Regions from separate parts of the Anatilimnocola floriformis genome, predicted to be linked through region 1. Evidence: riboswitches for the same ligand, from Rfam matches in the RefSeq annotation. Region 1 holds a riboswitch; the other holds the start of a gene.
What was found. A riboswitch is a leader RNA that binds a small molecule or an ion and turns the genes downstream of it on or off. The one in region 1 is predicted to bind cobalamin.
Positions count from the first base shown of each region.

Region 2: it holds a riboswitch for cobalamin, as region 1 does, so the genes downstream of both, M9Q49_RS22955 (DUF1559 domain-containing protein) here and M9Q49_RS19795 (TonB-dependent receptor plug domain-containing protein) in region 1, are expected to answer to the same signal.

Region 1 is NZ_JAMLFW010000001.1:5,044,351-5,051,499, forward strand. It holds gene nadE (NAD(+) synthase) at 1-1,546, shown strand, start outside; cobalamin riboswitch at 1,640-1,857, shown strand; gene M9Q49_RS19795 (TonB-dependent receptor plug domain-containing protein) at 1,881-3,908, shown strand; gene M9Q49_RS19800 (response regulator) at 4,113-5,720, opposite strand; gene hisG (ATP phosphoribosyltransferase) at 5,871-6,722, opposite strand; gene M9Q49_RS19810 (phosphoribosyl-ATP diphosphatase) at 6,854-7,149, opposite strand, start outside.
Region 2 is NZ_JAMLFW010000001.1:5,772,015-5,779,163, reverse strand. It holds gene M9Q49_RS22975 (OB-fold putative lipoprotein) at 1-189, shown strand, start outside; gene M9Q49_RS22970 (cation:proton antiporter) at 225-2,147, opposite strand; gene M9Q49_RS22965 (HEAT repeat domain-containing protein) at 2,458-2,868, opposite strand; gene M9Q49_RS22960 (DUF1501 domain-containing protein) at 3,182-4,588, opposite strand; cobalamin riboswitch at 4,854-5,073, shown strand; gene M9Q49_RS22955 (DUF1559 domain-containing protein) at 5,073-6,311, shown strand; gene M9Q49_RS22950 (peptidase domain-containing ABC transporter) at 6,627-7,149, shown strand, end outside.

The DNA of each region.
Region 1 (7,149 bases):
CGGCGTGCGGATCGGTTTCGAGATTTGCGAGGATGCCTGGGTCGCCGAACGACCCGGCGGTAATCTGGCTTCGCGCGGCGTCGATATCATTTTGAATCCCAGCGCCAGCCACTTCGCCTTCGGCAAGCACGAAGTCCGCAAACGGTTTGTCACCGAAGGCTCGCGAGCCTTCAACGTCGCGTATGTCTACGCCAACTTGCTCGGCAATGAATCAGGCCGAGCGATCTACGACGGCGATGCGATGATTGCCGTGGCGGGACAGTTAATCGCCACCGGGCCGCGGTTTTCGTACGACGATTGGAAGGTGACGACCGCGACGATCGACATTGATGCAATCCGCACCAGTCGTGCCCGCATCGGCAGCTTTCGGCCCGAGATTGTCGCCGATGACAAAGGGGTCGCGCGGTCGGACTTTTCGTTTCCCGCCGTGCAACCAACGAAGTCGCACGTCGAAGAGCTCCCCTGGGAAACGTCGAGCCATTTGAAAGAAGAAGAGTTCACCCGCGCAGTGCCGCTGGCGCTCTTTGATTATCTGCGCAAAAGCCGCTCGCGCGGTTTTGTCGTTTCGCTCAGCGGCGGTGCTGATTCAACGGCCGTTTCACTGCTCGTATCGCTCGCAGTAAATTTCGGCCTAGCCGAGTTGGGCCGCGAAGCCTTTCTGGAAAAGCTCAGCTACATTCCGGGTTTGAACAACGCTCAAGAGCCGCGCGAGATTGTGCAGAAGCTACTGACGTGCGCCTACCAGGCGACACGCAACAGCGGGCCGATCACACGCAACGCAGCGAAAACCGTCGCTGATGCCGTCGGCGCGCAGTACTACGAACTCGAAGTCGATTCGATCGTCGAAGGCTATAAGGAAGCGGTCAGCCGAGTCCTCGGCCGGCCGCTCGATTGGAAGACCGACGACATCGCCCTGCAAAACATTCAGGCTCGCGTTCGTTCCCCCAGCATTTGGATGCTCGCCAACATCGGCAACGCACTGCTCCTCTCGACCAGCAATCGCAGTGAAGCTGCCGTCGGCTACGCCACGATGGACGGCGACACCAGCGGCGGTCTATCGCCGATTGCGGGCATCGACAAGAACTTTCTCCGCCATTGGCTGCGGTGGTTTGAAAAAATCGGCCCGCACGCGACGGGCTCGTTTGTCGGCGGTCCGCTGCCGGCGCTCGCAGTCGTCAACGAGCAAGCGCCGACGGCAGAGCTGCGGCCTGCTGCGTCGAAGCAGACTGATGAAGACGATCTCATGCCGTACGACCTGCTCGACGCAATCGAGCGGGCCGCGATTCGCGACAAGCTCGCGCCGGTCGAAATTTGGCGAGTAATGCAGGTCGAGTTTCCTCAGCACTCGTCGCAACAGCTTGCCATTTGGGTCGAGCGGTTTTTCAAACTCTGGTGCCGCAATCAATGGAAGCGCGAACGCTACGCGCCGTCGTTTCATCTCGACGATGAAAACCTCGATCCGAAGACTTGGTGTCGCTTCCCAATTTTGTCGGGCGGGTATGAACGAGAACTTGCCGAGCTGCGCGAGTTGGCTAAGAAGGATTGAGTGACCAGCGATCTGCTAGCAGCGCAATCTGCAAAATCGGAATCATCCTTACGACCGTCGTTATCCGATCAATCGTTACAGGTTCTCGGCTAGACGCACCGCGGGGGGTGGTGCGTCGCTGAGTGCCTGCCGTCGGATTTCAGGGAAGCGGAGTGCAATGCTCCCGCCGCCCCGCGACTGTAAGGGTGACGAACGCCAGGATTCAATTCGAATCCACAGGCCACTGACATGGGCTGCACGCAGCCAGGTTGGGAAGGCCGGCCAGTAGGACGATCCCGAGCCAGGATATCTGAACCGCGGCCCGCTCGACCCGTTTCCCGTGGGGGGAAGACGCATGTTCCGTGTTTTTGGTGCGCGTGTGCAGAGAGCAAAACTTCTCTGCTTCGCGATTCCACTCGTATTCTGCCTGGCAACCAACTTGCGAGCGCAAATCGCGCCCTTCGGACCGCCGCCGGTTCCCGAAGAATACACTGCCGCACTCGCGCAGCCGGAGCCACCGGTCGAAACTCCACCGGAGCCACTTTCCACCGCGCAGCCGATGGTGCTGCCCGACACGGAAGTAACTGGCCGATTGAATCGCTTTCCCGCCGAGCCGTTGCCGGCCGGTGATGTGATCGCGCCGACACGCACGCCGCAACCTGCCGCGACCACGGCCAGCAGCGTGACGGTGATCACGCGCGAACAGATTGAACGGAGCGGCCAGGTCAATGTCGCCGAAGTGATTCGCGGCACGCTCGGCGTCGACGTCGTCCGTCAGGGACCGGCCGGTGGTTTGACCAGCGTGTTCATGCGCGGCGCCAATTCGCAACATACCAAAGTGCTGCTCGACGGCATTCCGCTCAACGATCCGAGCAATGCTTCGCGCTTGTTCGACTTCAGCACGCTCAGCACCGACAACATCGAACGCATCGAAGTTCTGCGCGGTCCGCAGAGCATGCAGTACGGCAGTGATGCCATCGGCGGTGTGATCAACATCATCAGCCGGCGCGGCCAGGGACCACTCTCCGTGCGTGCGGGTGCGTTGGGCGGAAGTTTCAACAGCGGACAAACGAGCGTCAACGTGCAGGCCGGCGATGAGAACGCTTATTACAGCGTGACCGGTTCGTTTCTGTCGACGGGCGGCATTTCCGCTGCCAGTGCACGGGTCGGCGGCGTGGAGCCGGACGGCTTTAACTTAGGAACGGCGTCGGGGCGAATGGGCTGGAACGTGACGCCCGATTTGAATATCGACTATGTCTTTCGCATGTCGGAAGGCGCCGCCAAGGTCGACGACTTCGATTTTCTTACTGGCCTGCCTATCGATAACTTAATTCGCAAGAACTACACCAACAGCGTTGCCAATCGCATTCAAGCCAGCTGGCTCACTTTCGAAGGGCAGTTTCAGCAGACGGTGGGTTTCAACGTCGTCAACATCGAGCGGAAAGACAACGACCCGGGTTTCTCGCCGGCGCGCTTCACTGGTCAAACGCGAGAAATCAATTACCTAGGCAACGTGCTTCTCGCGCCGACGAACACCTTCAGCGTCGGTGCCAATTACCTGGCCGAAGACGCTTCGACTTCCGACAATCCTCAGCAGACGCAAAACGTGAAGGGGATCTTCGTTCAGGATCAATTCCAACTGTTCGAACGATTCTTTGGAACCGCCGGTGCGCGGTGGGATGACACTAGTCGGGCGGGGCCAGCCCAGACCTATAAAGTGACCGGCCTCTATCGCATCGATGAAACGAACACCGGCATCCACGGCACGCTCGGTACTGGCTTTCGTCAACCGGCGCTCGCCGAAAACTTGTTTCAGTTCGGCAATCCGAACCTTCGGCCTGAGCGCAGCAAGGGTTGGGACGCCGGCATTCGCCAAGGCATCTACGATGACATCGTGTGGGCCGATGCGACTTACTATCGCAACGACTTCACCGACCTGATCATTTTCGATTTCAACACGTTCAGCCTGCAGAACGTCGGCCGAGCGCGGGCCAGTGGTGTGGAGTTCTCGCTCTTCGCTCAGGTTACCGATCGCGTCGTTGCCAACGTCGCGTATACGCTCGACGATACGTTTAATGCCGACACCGGCATGCAGCTGTTGCGTCGGCCACGCGAGAAGTGGAACCTGTCGCTGACGCGGGCCTGGCTGCAGAACAAGGGAGCGCTCACGCTGTCGTATCAGTACTACAGCAATCGCCTCGATACAAACAACTTCATCCTGCCCAACTACTCGTTGCTGAATCTCTCCGGCAACTACTTCTACACCGACCGCATCGAACTTGTCGGCCGTTTGGACAACATCACCAACACCGAGTACGAAGAAGTCCGCGGCTACGGCACGCCGGGATTTGGCGCGTACGCTGGGTTCAATGTGTATTGGTAGAAGCTGCACAACGACGTCTGGGATAACCTCGATTGCGTCAGCAATCGAGGCGACGAAGTCGCAAGAGGCATTGCGTCCCTGGTGAAATATCAACGGACGGTCGATACGATGTCCGCCAGATGTGGTGACTCAGCCTCAACCGAGATGCCTCTAGCCGCTGGCGCGACATCGATTGCTGAAGCAATCGATGGTATCTAAACGCAATTACGCCGTGGGGCAAACCTTTGCAGGTTTCAACCATTTGCGAATCGTCGTAAGCAGCGTGCTGCGATCGATGGGCTTGGTAGCGAAATCATCGCAGCCCGCAGCCAGGCATTGACCGCGCACGCCGCTCATGGCGTTGGCCGTGAGTGCGATGATGGGAATTCGAACTCCGGCGTCGCGCAATGTGCGCGTCGCTTGCGCGCCATCCATACCGGGCATGATCATATCCATCAGGATCAAATCAAACGGCTCGCTGTTGGTCTCGGCAGCGAGCGTGAGATCCACAGCCTGTTGACCATCTTCGGCCAGCGTCACTTCCGCACCGGCCTTGCAGAGTAGATACGAAATCAATCGGCGATTATCGGGGCCGTCTTCGGCCAGCAGGATGCGGCAGTTGAGTCGCACATTAGCTAGTCGCAAGGTCGAGCGCGCGATCGATTGCGCTTCGCTATCGGCCGGCGAATCGAGTCTCGGCACGCCAGCGAGCGGTCCAGTTTGCACGCAAACCGTGAATTTGCTTCCCTGCCCGACGGCGCTCTTCACCGAGATGTCGCCGCCAAGTTTGCGGGCCAGTTCGCGGCTGATAGCGAGGCCCAGGCCGGTGCCGCCGTAAGTGCGACTCACCCACGAGCCGCCCTGTTGATAAGCAACGAACAAGCCTTGCTGCTGAGCTGCCGTCAGGCCGATGCCGGTGTCGGTCACCGTGAACTGCAACCGCGCTTCGTTGGGATTGCTGTGGCTCGTCGGCTCGATCAGTTGCACGCCGATCCGCACTTCGCCTTCCTTGGTGAACTTGATGGCGTTGCTCACTAGGTTCAGCAGGATCTGTTTGAGTCGCACCGAGTCGCTGGTGATCGTCGCCGGCACGCCGGGCGTCCAATCGAGTTCCAGCTTCAACCCCTTGCCGCGAGCGCGCGGCAGGAGCACTTCCATCACATCGAGAATGATCTGCGCCGGTGAGCAATCGAGCCGATCGACTTCGAAGCGGCAAGATTCGATTTTCGAGATGTCGAGAATGTCGTTGACGATCTCCAGCAAGTGCTGGCCGTTGCGTTTGATTGTTTCAGCCGCTGCGACGATTTCGTCGGGCGCGAGTTTGGGTTCGAGCAGGTTGTCAGAAAATCCCAGAATCGCCGTCAGCGGGCTGCGGATCTCGTGGCTCATGTGAGCGAGGAATTCGCTCTTCGCGCGACTCGCCGCGAGAGCTTCTTCCTTGGCCCGCTCGAGTTCGACTTCGATTTGTTTTCGTTCGAAGGCATACCGCACGCTGCGCGAAACCAGCGCGTAGCTGACGGCTTCTTTGATCAGATAATCTTGCGCGCCCGACTGAATCGCCGTGATCGCCATGTCTTCGTCGGCGACGGCAGTCAACACGACGATGGCCAGCTTGGGAAACTCTTCGCGCAGACGATCGAGCGTGCGCAGGCCTTGTTCATCGGGCAGATTCAATTCGACGAGAACCACATCGACTGGCAGCGTGCGCAGGTGGGCGAGCCCGGCGTCGAAGCAGTCGACGTGCCGGACATTGAGATCGCTGCGGCGCATGCTGGCGGCTTCGCACAGCAGGCTGGCGATCCACGGATCGTTTTCCATTAACAGTATTTGCATGTGACGCACCGCAGGCTGCAAAACGCGCGCACTCCGCCGCCTGACGGACTGCCCCCGCAAACCTACGTTGCAGATTCCTGCAAGAGTTCGTCACCGTCACAGTTTTGCACGGTTAGTGCAGTCGTTAAAACCGCTACGACGTGTCTCAGCCTACAGCCGGCAGTTATTAATCTGCGTTTCGAGAACGGCGCTAGCGCCGACGGCTTCCAGCTTTTCCATCACTTCGATCACTTCGCTGCGCCGAACCATTACGCGGATGGCGCACCAGTTCGGATCTTCGAGCGAGTTCACCGTGGGGCTGTTAAACCCGGGGGTGATCTTCTCGGCTTCGGCGAGCTTGGTGCGCGGAATGTTGTATTCCAGCAGCGAATAGCTGCGGGCGATGACCACCCCTTCCAAGCGCCGCACTACGCGGTCGGCGAGTGTCGATTCGCGGCGATCCTTATTCTGAATCAGAACGGTCGAATACCGGCCGATTTCATCGAGCACGCGTAGTCGATTCGCGGCGAGCGTGCTGCCGGTTTCGACGAGGTCGACAATCGCATCGGCCACGCCGAGGGCGATCATCACTTCGACCGAACCGCTGAGCTTTACCAAATGAACGTCGGCATGGTGCTGCTTCAGGTAATTGCGGGTGACATTCGGAAAGCTAGTCGCGACTCGCTTGCCGTGCAATTGCGCGGGTGTGCGGATGTCGCCATCCTCGCTCACGCAGAGAGCAAGCTTGCACTTGCCGACGCCCAGGTCGAGCCGGCTGATGACTTCGACTTGCGATTCGGCGAGCAGATCGCTGCCGGTGATTCCCATGTCGATCGCACCCTCGGCGACGAGTGTGGGAATATCGTCGGTGCGCAGAAAGGTGATATCGATCGGCATTTCGCCGACGCGAGCAAACAGGCTGCGGTCCTGACGCCGAAAGCTGAGGCCGGCCTGCTTGAGGATTTCGGCGGCGAGTTCACTGAGACGGCCCTTGCTAGGGACGCCGATGCGGAGGTTGGACATGATTTTCAAATCGGAGAGGAAGATAATGAGTGGTGGCGTCGTTCAACGCTTCGGCCCCTCACCCCAGCCCTCTCCCCGCAGCGGGGCGAGGGAGTGACTACGTGCGGCGCACGCCTGATAGATAATTCTAACTACGCCTTTCGCAGCGCCTTTTCATCGAGCCCGCTGATGCCGAAGCGGCGGGCGATTTCGGATTCGACTTCGTCCCATTTCACTTCTTGATGAGCGAGCAACACGAGCAGGTGATAGACCACGTCAGCCGCTTCGGCGATGACGTGCTTGCGACCCTGTTCGCCAGCTTCGTAGGCCGCTTCGACGACTTCGCGGGCTTCTTCCTGCACCTTGCCGCCGATCTTGGGAACGCCGCCGTTCAGCAAAGTCGTGGTGTACGACTTGGGGGGCGGGTTCCGCTTGCGGTCTTCGATGA
Region 2 (7,149 bases), 730 kb from region 1:
GGACCCTTCACGATCCTGGAAACCGGTACGCGGGCCAACGCCCAACTTTCGTGGTCACTTGCAGACGAGTTGAGGAAAGACCTGAAAGAGGGCCAAACCTTAACCGTGCTAGGCCAATTTCGGCAACACACTGGCAGACAGCTGATCGTCGAGAATTGCGTGCTTTGCGCAGCTCCACAGGATCCGTAGTCGACGTAGCAGAAAGTCGACTACGGAGAAGCCGCCTAGTCCTTGGGTGGCTCGAGGATGGGCATCGCGGTAGTTGTCTTCGCCACGGGCGGCAGCAGGATCTCTAGTGCCGCCGGGCTGCCGAAGAGTTCGTTGCGGATGCGGTCGCGCTCGCGATCGATCTGTTCGCCGCTGGCGCCAAGCTGACGGAGGATGAACTCCGTCATCGTCATGGCCACTTCACCTTCGCCGGTAAACACCACGTCGGCGCCGGCTTTGGTCAAGGAGGGAATCTCGCGCAGGTAAGTCGCGCGGGCGAAGACGCGAATTGCCGGGTTGCATTCGTGCGCGACGCGAATCACTTCCTGACTGTTGTTGAGACCCGACGCACTGAGGATGAGGACGCGGGCTTCATTCATGCCGGCTTCGAGTTGCGTTTCTTTGTGCGTCGAATCGCCATAGACCGCGCTGATTCCTTCTTCGCGCAGCGAACGAACCGTCTCGAGATTGAGCTCGATAATCGTCGGATCGATACCGTTTTCGGTGAGCAGACGAACAAGCGTGCGACCGACCGGGCCATAACCCACGACCACGGCCCGGCTGTGCTTTTTGATATCCGCTTCTTCTTCCTCGTCGTCAGGCGAACTGACGAGCGACATCTTCGAACGCGCGTTGAGCCAGCTCCACAGGAGCGGTGATTTCTTCGCGTGATTCTCGAACCAATCGACCAGACGATAGAGAATTGGGTTGATGCTGATCGAAACGATGGCCGCGGCGATAAGTGCGTTGAATTGCTCACCCGACAACACCTTTAGTCCCATGCCAACGTTGGCCAGGATGAACGAAAATTCGCCGATCTGCGCCAGGGCCACGGCGACCGACAGCGCGACGCGGAGCGGATAGCGAAGCACAATCACAATCACCAGCGCGGCCAGCGGTTTGCCGATGAGTACGATGCCGAGCGTCGCCGCGATCAGCACGGGCGTCGACATCAGGTAATGCGGATTGAACAGCATGCCGACGGAAACAAAGAAGAGCACCGCGAAGGCATCACGCATCGGCAACGCTTCGGAAGCCGCCCGCGAGCTGAACTCGCTCCGGCCGACGACCATGCCGGCGAGAAACGCACCAAGGGCCATCGACACATCGAAAATTTTTGCGGCGCCAACGGCGATGCCGAGAGCGATCACGAGTACCGTGAGCGTGAAGAGTTCGCGCGAACGAGTCCGCGCAATCCGAGCAAGGAACCACGGTACGAAACGACCGCCGACGAAAATCACGAAGGCCACCAGCAGGGCGATCTTCACCACGGCCAAGGCCACGGCGGTCGAGATGGTTGCCAGCGAACCTTTGTTCGGCCCAAACAGCACTGGCATGAGCACGAGCACCAGCACGGTGAACAAATCTTCGACCACCAGCCAACCGACGGCGATGTGCCCGGTCGGCGTATGCAGATCGTTGTTATCCGAGAGGACGCGCAGCAGCACCACCGTGCTCGCTACAGAGATCGCGAGACCGAAGACGATTCCCGACGCGACATCCCAGCCGAGCAACCAGCCGACGAGCATGCCGAGCAGCGTTGCAATGACGCTCTGGCCAATCGCGCCCGGCACGGCAACGCGCCGCACGGCTAGCAGTTCCTTGAAATGAAAATGCAAACCCACGCCAAACATCAGCAAGATCACGCCGATTTCGGCCATCTCTTGCGCGAGCGCGGCGTTGGCTTCGATGCCGGGCGTATATGGGCCGACCAAAATGCCCGCGAGCAAATAGCCCACGATGGGCGACAAGCCGAGTCGCTGCGTGATGTAGCCCATCAACAGGGCCGCTGCCAAGCCGACCGTCAGCGTGATGATGAGTTCCAAATGCCCGCCATGCGCGGCAGCTTCATGGGCGGCGTCGGCCACGACTGGCACAGCATCAGCCGCGGCCAGCAGGAAGGCATTTCCGAAGGTCGAAATGGAGTCTAAAAAAGGCATGCCCCATCTTACGGAGCAAGGTCCGTTTGGGGCGGAGGAAATGCCAAAAAAGGCCGAAAAAGTGGCTTTTCGGGAAAAGAAAATTCCAATGCGACGGATAGCCGCAATCGCCGAGCGGCCTCCGCCGAGCTTGCTCGGTGGAGCCGTGATTTTGCACTAGCATCCGAGGCGGGCACGGTTGTTACCAACAACCTTCGGATCGCAGCTCAGCCTCATGCCAGAATGGCCAGTGTCACCGTCGCGCCGAGTGTCGCCGTTCGGCGCCCAACGAGCACTGGCTCTGGCCAGTGGCACACTCAGGCATTCACGGCTATCGCTCGAGTCGACGGAGGCGATCTAGTTCCAAAATCGCTTGCTCCTTGAGACGGTCGAGGTCGATTATTCCAGGTGGAAATGTGGCAGTTCCTCCTGGCAAGCGAGTTTCAACCCAGTTCGTATGGAGCAGTTCATCGAGTGCCGACGCTGCGACGCTGCTGGGAGGCGGGATGAGCACGTCGGGATCGCTGTCGACTTCATGGTCCGACTCCATCATCGCCAAGAGCACCGGAATCGCTCGTACGCGTGAACAACGGGCGAGGGCTTTCGCGGCTCGGCCGCGAACAACGAAACTGTCGTCGCGTTGTGCGAGTTCCAGCAGGCGATCTTCGCAGTTGGCCAATGGTGAGCTATGTAGAGTCTCGCAAATCAGTTCGCGAACTTCCCACGCCGGATCGGACAACATTTTCAGGGCCGTTGTTTCTGCTCCGGGCTCTTTCTTCAAAATTAAGAGCCGTCCACAAAGGCCTCGTAGTTCGGGATGAGGGTCTTCGATTCCTCGACGAATGCGAGTCATGCCTTCTGATGACCTGAGCCAAGCTTTTAGCTTCACCCCTAACTCGTAGTGAGGTGAATCCGGCTCCAGGTACATGCAGAACATGCGGGCCTTAATCGCACGCAGCAAAAGTATGTCTGCGCAGTCTTCACTTCCCGGCGGAGCATCGAAATCGTTTAGCGCGAGCTCTAAGTCGGGATCCATACCAAATGTCTTGACGGAATCAGGAAACAATCGGCGCAATCACGTGGCCGCGCGTGAGCGGCAACGGCCGACCGACGACGTCGTGAAATTGTGTTTCGGGCGATAAGCCCAGGCAATGAAAAATGGTGGCGTGCAGGTCTGCCGCGCGCACTATTCCTTCGACGGGATCTGCCGCCTGTTTGTCACTCACGCCGTGCACCACGCCACCTTTTATTCCGCCGCCGGCCAGCGCCAGTGAAAAACAACGGCCCCAGTGATCGCGGCCGCCGTTGGCGTTGAACTTCGGTGTGCGGCCGAACTCGCCGAACCACACCACCAGTGTTTCGTCGAGCAGACCTCGTTCTTGCAGATCGGCGAGCAGCGCCGAGAAACATTGATCGGCGATCGGCATGAGGAGCTTTTTGCACGACTCATTGTGCTTGGCGTGCGTGTCCCAGCCTCCTTGATTCGGCTGGTCTTTGATCCGCGTCCAGTTGACCTGCACCAATGACACGCCGGCTTCGACCAGCCGTCGCGCGAGGAGGACACTTTGGGCAAAGCGACTCCGGCCATAGCGATCGCGCGTCTTATCGCTCTCCTGCGAAATCTCGAACGCCGAACGGGCCGACGAACTCGTCAGCAAATCGATGGCTTTGCGGGCGTGCGTGCCATAGCCATCGACTTGTCGTGAGCGAGCCAGCGAATCGAGGCCGCCGTTCATTTGTTCGAGCAGATTCCTCCGTTCCGACAACCTGACGGCTGGCATTCCTTCGGGCAGTGCGAGACCGGGCACCGAAAAATCGGCCGCCGAAGGATCGCAGTGCAGCAACCACGGATGCCGTTGCCGACCGAGCCAACCGGCGTCTTGACCGGGCCAGGGAAAGTTGCCGTCGTTCCAAATGTGTTCGGGCAAGGTGACTGCGGCCGGCAAATGGCCGGCGCGATCGAGTTGCGTGCGGACGAGCGCGCCGAGCGACGGCCAATGGTTCGGCGCTTTCGGCGTGGCACTCTCGGCATTCAGCGGCACGTGCGGCACGCCGGTCAACATCTGATAGCCACTGCTCGAATGCGCGCTGTCTCCAGTCACGACGGCCCTCAGGATCGCCATCTTTTCGGACCACTGCGCCGTCTGCGGTAGCAATTCGCCAAATTGCAAACCGGGCGTCTTCGTCGGGATCACGCCGAACTCGCCCCGAATCTCGGTTGGCGCATCCGGCTTGGGATCAAACGTCTCATGCTGCGGCGGCCCACCGATCAAGCCGAAGACGATGACGGATTTCGCTTTGCCGAACGAAGCCGAAGTGCTGTTGGTTTTTTCCACCGCAGCCCGCGACTGTGCAACTCCAGCCATCGATAAACCGGCCAGTGCCAAACCACCAACGCGCATGGCTTCGCGGCGCGAATGACCATCACAAAACGTCTGTCCGTCGGCAAGGAGGCGGAGCATGGGAGGGGCCCAATTGCAGATTGAGGATTTCAGATCGCAGATTGGAAGGCGGGCTAAGCGTGGATTATGGCCGATGGGCGGGAGTGGTTCAAACAGGTTTTGGGGATTGCGTTGACCGCTCTAGCTGCGGGGGAAATGCGATCGCAAGTTTGGGAGGCGGTTATCGCACTTCGGCCCCTCACCCCCAGCCCTCTCCCCGGAGTACCGAGGAGAGGGAGTGGAGCATGAGGACACCTTACGAATCGAGCCTGTGAGGCTATAAAGGATTCACGCACGCCCGATGGGCGTTTTGTGGGGAGGATCAAAAACCTCGCCGCAGAACAGGAAGCCGGTGTAAATCCGGCGCGGGACCGCCGCTGTAAGCGAGAAGGTTGCGGACAATATGCCACTGCGATTGCGCGGCTAAATCAGCCGGGGCGATCGCGGGAAGGCGTCCGGACCGTTCGACTCGCGAGCCAGAATACGGCCCTTCGGGTAGCCTGCGATGCTTCGGCCTTTAAGCATCCTGGGGGCATGTTTCGGCGCTCGTAGTCTAGCGCCCATGGTATCCCCGCGCGGCCGCGGCACGCAGTATCCGAAAGGACCCTGTTCGATGTCGCGTATCTCTTCCGCGTATTTCCACACTGGCAGTCACCGGCCTCGCGTAGCGAGGAATCATTCCCTCGCGTCGTGTACTCACGGGGAGAGGGCTAGGGTGAGGGGGCGGAAGCGGGTACTAATCTCGCCCAGCCGGAGTCTTCTCGTAGATCAGCCCCTCACCCCAGCCCTCTCCCCGGAGTACCGAGGAGAGGGAGCCGGAAGTTGTCGCGCAGCTTTCACTCTTGTTGAGTTGCTCGTCGTGATTGCCATCATCGGTCTCTTAGTCGCGCTGCTCCTCCCCGCCGTGCAAGCCGCGCGCGAAGCGGCTCGTTGTACGCAGTGCAAAAACAATCTCCGGCAAATGGGAATTGCGCTGCACAATTATCACGACGTCCATTTCATGTTGCCCAAGGGTGGGCCTGGTGTGGCGAGCTTGACGATTCCGGTGACGCGAGCGCGGGCCTGTTTGAGTTGGGGCGCCGCGATCTTGCCGGGGATCGAGCAGACCAATCTCTACTCGACGATCAATCAAAACGAGCCGTATCTCCACGCCGATAACTTGGTGCCGGGGCAGACGGTGTTGAAGGTGTATCTGTGCCCAACGGCGTCTGGCAAATCGCCGCTCATGCGACCGAATGGCGATACGCCGAACAACACGACCACCTACGCTCGCAGCGATTACGGTGGCAACTGGGGTGAGCGCGGCTTGCGTTGTTTTCCCAGCACCAATTGTCAGAACAACTACGGCGACACCGGACAACTTGCCGGCACGGGCCGCGGCGTGATGTTGATGGCCACCGAGCCGAACGTAGGCTTCAAGGACATCACCGACGGACTGACGAACACGATCGTGCTCGGCGAAGCACCCGAGGGGCTGCACTCGCTGTGGATCGGCCACAAGAACGTCTTCGACCAGAGCAGCCCGCCGAGCTCACAAATCGGCACGCCCTGGAGCTCGTGCGGCACGACGCTACGGAGCAAGGTCGGCAACTTTTGCGACTACGGCCAAGAGTTTCACAGCTGGCACGCCGGCGGCTGTCACTTTTTGCTCGGTGATGGCTCGACGCAGTTTTTGATGAACTCGATGGATATCAAGCTCTTCTCGGCCATGCTGTCGCGCTGCGGCGGCGAAGTCTTGGAATGAGTGGCGACTCTGCGTCAGGCTGACGGATGCATTAGCCGCTAATTGGGATGCCCACGCGTATGGTGCGATCGGCAGCGACTGTCTGCCGATCGCGTTGTAGTCGCCCCTCTTCAGGCGTTTCTACCGCTATTTACAGCGGCCGATGTGGTTATTTGGGACGACTGTCGCCGGCTTGTGGGCGACGGGGCCATTGCTTTTTTCAATGACTCGCGCGGCTGCTTTGCTCTTTGCCTTTAGGCGGCTAGGTTGCGATACTTACGGAGTTGTAATCTTTTCGGCGTCTTGTATTCTCAAGTCAGATTTTAAGGGCTGCCCATGGTTGGACATCACAACGACGCCCATCATCAGTCGCCGCTCCGGCGATTGACCAAGCTGTTGCAACCCGAGTTGTTCGACATTGGCGTCGTCACGCTGTTCTCGTTGATTGTCGGCATCCTGTCGCTGGCCACGCCGATCACCGTCGAAGCGCTCGTCAACACGGTCGCCTTCGGCCGGTATTTGCAGCCGTTGTTTGTCCTTGCGTTGCTCTTGTTTACGTTTTTGTCGTTTGCGGCGTTTCTGCGTTGCTTGCAGGCTTACGTCGCCGAGGTGATGCAGCGGCGGATCTTTGTACGCGTGGTGGCCTATCTCGCCGAGCGTTTGCCGCGTGCGCGGGGCTCGGCGTTTGCCGGGCAGAACGGCGCGGAGATGCTCAATCGCTTCTTCGAAGTGATTACGGTGCAGAAATCGGCCGCCGTGCTGGTGCTCGATGGCATTGCGATCGTGATTACCGGCATCATCGGCATGATTGTGCTCGCGCTCTACCATCCATACTTACTCGGCTTCAACATCGTGCTGA